Regions from separate parts of the Methylobacterium sp. E-016 genome, predicted to be linked through region 2. Evidence: riboswitches for the same ligand, from Rfam matches in the RefSeq annotation. Region 2 holds a riboswitch; the other holds the start of a gene.
The links. Region 2 has a riboswitch for thiamine pyrophosphate ahead of thiC (phosphomethylpyrimidine synthase ThiC). Riboswitches for the same ligand answer to the same signal wherever they lie in the genome.
Positions count from the first base shown of each region.

Region 1: another riboswitch for thiamine pyrophosphate. It lies ahead of thiO (glycine oxidase ThiO); the one in region 2 lies ahead of thiC (phosphomethylpyrimidine synthase ThiC).

Region 1 covers NZ_JAKSYF010000132.1:34,169-36,363, reverse strand. Annotated here, with positions in the region: gene MKK68_RS19135 (TIGR02281 family clan AA aspartic protease) at 4-507, opposite strand; TPP riboswitch at 716-844, shown strand; gene thiO (glycine oxidase ThiO) at 920-2,146, shown strand; gene thiS (sulfur carrier protein ThiS) at 2,143-2,195, shown strand, end outside.
Region 2 covers NZ_JAKSYF010000151.1:3,738-5,932, reverse strand. Annotated here, with positions in the region: gene MKK68_RS21940 (HNH endonuclease) at 1-136, opposite strand, end outside; gene MKK68_RS21935 (alpha/beta hydrolase) at 204-1,037, opposite strand; TPP riboswitch at 1,156-1,264, shown strand; gene thiC (phosphomethylpyrimidine synthase ThiC) at 1,340-2,195, shown strand, end outside.

The DNA of each region.
Region 1 (2,195 bases), on a different contig from region 2:
GCCTCAGCCCCGCAGCGTCATCGTCCCGCCGGCGATGCTGAAGTCGCGCACGCGCTTCAGGAACGACATGCCGAGGAGGTTCGTGCCGAGGCGTCCGCTCGGGACGATCACGGCCTCGACGTCGCGCACGGTGACGGGCCCGATCCGGATCGTGCCGATCCGCACCGGCGCGACGCGGATCGTCCCGTTGGCGGTCATCACCGGGCGCGTGAAGTCCCGCGGCCCGACGACGATGCCGAGGCGGGCGGCATCCTCTTCCGCGAAGCTGCACGTCGTGGCCCCGGTGTCGACCATCATGCGCAGCGATCGCCCGTCGACCAGCGCGTCGGCGAGGAAGTGGCCGTTGCGGTCGGCACCGAGCGCGATCGCCGTCGGCGCGGACGCAACCAGTTGCACCGTCGGCACCGGTGGGGCCGCGGCCTTGCGGCTGGTCAGGCGGTTGCCGATGCCTCCGAGCACCCCCGCGACGAGGCCGGCCGCGAGGCAGAGCATCCGGATCGTCCGCATCGCCTACCTTCGCCCCCGCCGATCGAGGAGGCATAGACGAGCACGACGCCGGTGAACGATGCGTGGCGGCGTGCCCGCCGCCGGACGGAACCGCGCGGCCATCTGCCGACAGGGTTTCCGGTCCGTCTCGGCGCGACGACGAATCGCGCATCCGCAGGAGGGGATCGGCCCGCGGGGTTGACCGAGGCGGCCGGCGGGACCACATCTGCGGTGTTCCAGGGAGATCCCCGGCAAGGGGCTGAGAAACCGCTGGCAGGCCCGTGAGGGCCCGCGGCGCGGAAATCCTTCGAACCTGATCCGGTTCACACCGGCGTAGGGATTGGACCGTGGGCGCCGTCTTCGACGACGGGGTGCCCCAGCTTCTTAGACGAAGCGTCAGGCCCGGTCTCTGCGACAGCACGCGGAGGATCACTTGGGTCGTCATTCGGGTCGTCACGCAGCATCACCGATCGGGACGCGCCGGACGAGCGGCGGCGCCCGGCCAACCGTCCCGCTGCCGGCGCGTGCCGACGTCGCGATCGTCGGCGGCGGCCTGATCGGGCTGTCGATCGCCTGGCGGCTGGCGCAGGCCGGGCGGTCCGTCGTCGTGGTCGAGCGGGAGACCATCGGCTCCGGCGCGAGCCTCGCCGCCACGGGCATGCTGGCGCCGGCGGCCGAGCACGAGCCCGGCTCCGACCCGCTGCTGCCGCTGGCGCTTGATTCGCTCCGGCGCTGGCCGGGGTTTCGCGCCGAGCTCGAAGCGGCGTCCGGCCTCGACATCGACTACCGCGAGGACGGGACGCTGGTGCTGGCCATCGGGCGCGACGAGGTCGAGCGCCTGCGCTTCCGCTTCGACCTGCAGCGCCGCTCGGGCGTCGCCGCCGAGTGGATCGCGGGTGCCGACGTGCGTCGCCGCGAGCCGGCCCTCCGCCCCTCGGTCACCGCGGGCGTGCTCTGCCCGCTCGATCATCAGGTCGACCCGAGCCGGGTGATGGCGGCGCTCGTCGAGGCGTGCCGTGCCGCCGGCGTGGCGCTCGTCGAGAACAGCCCGGTCGTCGCCCTCGAACGCACGGGCGGCCGCGTCGCGGGCCTGCGCACCGCCGACGGCGTGGTCGTGGCCGAGACCGTGGTGCTCGCCGCCGGCGCCTGGAGCGGCGAGGGCGGCCTGCTGCCGCAAAGCCTCGCCCTGCCCGTGCGCCCGCTGAAGGGACAGTCGCTGGCGCTGAAGACCACGGCCCGCACCGGCACGCTCTCCCACATGGTCTGGACCGAGCAGGTCCACATGGCGCCGAAGAGCGACGGCCACATCGTCGTCGGCGCGACGGTCGAGGATTGCGGCTTCCGCCCCGGCGTCACCGCCGGCGGGCTCTATGCCCTGCTCGAAGGCGCGCGCCGGGTGCTGCCCGGCATCGAGGAGATGGAGGTCGAGGCCGTCTGGAGCGGGTTCCGCCCGACCTCGGACGACGACGCGCCGATCCTCGGTGAGATCGCCCCCGGCCTGGTGGTCGCCACCGGCCACCATCGCAACGGCTACCTGCTCGCCCCGGTGACCGCCGACGCGATCGCCGCCCTCGTCACGACGGGCGCGATGCCGGCGGTCGCGCAGGACTTCTCGCTGGCGCGGTTCGCGCCGGGCGCCGAGCTGAGGGCGTCGGCATGAAGCTGACGGTGAACGGACAGGCTCGCGAGATCGAGGCCGCCGACGTCGC
Region 2 (2,195 bases):
TCGGCACGAGGTGATGCAGGCTCGAGCGGGCGCGGGGCGGGATCGGGCGCTCGCAGAGCGGGCAGATCACCGGCTCGGGGCTGCGCGCCTGCGTCTCGGGATCGTCCTCGCGCCAGCGCCGCTCGCGTCGCCCCACCGCCTCGCCTCCGTTCGCATCGGGTCCGACCGGCGATATGGGATTGCGGGAAAACCGCGGCGCGGCGTCAAGGCGTCGCTGCGGCGAGCGCCGGGCAGCCCGGCCGGACGCGGTCGCCGAACAGGGTTTCGGCCAGGCGATCGCGGGTTCCGAGCACCGAGACGTGGTCGCCGGCGACCGCCTCGAAGCGGGCGCTCGCGCCCGCCGCGATGGCGAGGCGGCGCCCGAGCTTCACCGGCACGACGCCGTCCGCCGTGCCGTGGACGATCAGCACCGGCCCGCCGGCCCGCGCGATGCGCGCATCGGAGCGCCAGGTATCGCGCAGGAGGAATGTCGGCGCGTAGGGGAAGGCGAGGCGCACGATGCCGGGCAGCGAATCGAACGGCGCCTCGAGGTAGAGCCCGAGATGCGGCACCCGCTCCGCCACGGCGACCGCGACCGCGGCGCCGAGGGAATGACCGTGCAGCATGATGGGCGCGCCGGGCGCCCGCCGCGCGGCCTCGGCGACGGCCGCGAGCCCGTCGGCGATCAGCCCCTCCTCCGTCGGCGTGCCGGTCGATCCGGGAAAGCCGCGATAGGCGATCGCCAGCACGCCCCATCCGGCGCCGGACCAGGGCGCGGCGGCGAAGCGCACGGCCGCGGTCTCGGGGCGCGAGCCGTTGCCGTGGAAGCTGACCACGACGCCGCAGCCGGGGCGCGGCGCCCGCCACAGGGCATGCAGGCGCTCGTCGTCGGCGGTGACGAGCGAGATCGCTTCGGTGCCCGGCGGCACCGGCAGGCGTGCGCGCGGGCCGGCGATGAAGGCGCCCGGGTAGATGAGGTTGCGCTGGAAGACGGCCAGCGCGGCGATGGGGCCGCCGAAGACGATGGCGGCCGCCGCCAGGACGAGCAGGATGCGCATGGGTCTCCGCCGGGTCTCGCGGGCGGACCCTAACCGTTCCGCGGCGACGCCGGCAGCCGTCCGTCCCGGCATGGTCTGCCGCACGCATTGACAAAGTCCGGCGGCACGCGGAGATTCGAACCATTCCGAGGGGGGCCCCGCAACCGGGGGCTGAGAGTGGACGCGACGTCCTGACCCTTGAACCTGATCCGGCTCGTACCGGCGGAGGGACGGGAACCTGCGGCGCCGATCCCGGCGTCTGCCGCTTCATCGCATCTCCATCGACGCGTGCCGGGTCGCCCCAAAGCCGGGAGACCCACTCGATGAACGCGCCCGTCCTGTCCAAAGACGTCAAGGGAAGTCCCGAGACCGTGACCACGGGTCCGGTGACCGGCTCGCGCAAGGTCTACGCGAGCGTGGCCGGCCGGGAGGACATCCGGGTGCCGTTCCGCGAGATCGTGCTGACCGACCCGAACGAGCCGGCGGTGCGGGTCTATGACCCGTCCGGCCCCTACACCGAGACCGACGCCCGCATCGACCTCGCCAAGGGCCTGCCGACCCTGCGCGACCCGTGGATCGCCAAGCGCGACTACGCCGCCGTGCAGCCGCGCATCGTGAAGCCCGAGGACAACGGCTTCGTGCCGGCCGACAAGCTGGTGGCCCCCTGCCCCGCCGAGCGGACGATCCGCAAGGCCGGCCCGGGCCAGATGGTGACGCAGTACGAGTTCGCCCGCGCCGGGATCGTCACCGAGGAGATGATCTACGTCGCCCACCGCGAGAACCTGTGCCGCGAGCAGATGCTCGACCGGGCGCACGCGGCGCTCGCCGATGGCGAGAGCTTCGGCGCCTCGGTGCCGCCGTTCATCACGCCCGAGTTCGTGCGCGACGAGGTCGCCCGCGGCCGGGCGATCATCCCGGCCAACATCAACCACACCGAGCTGGAGCCGATGGCGATCGGCCGGAACTTCCTGGTGAAGATCAACGCCAACATCGGCAACTCGGCCGTCACCTCGTCGGCGGCGGAAGAGGTGGAGAAGCTGGTCTGGTCGATCCGCTGGGGCGCCGACACGGTGATGGACCTGTCGACCGGCCGCAACATCCACAACATCCGCTCGTGGATCATCCGCAACTCGCCGGTTCCGATCGGCACGGTGCCGATCTACCAGGCGCTCGAGAAGG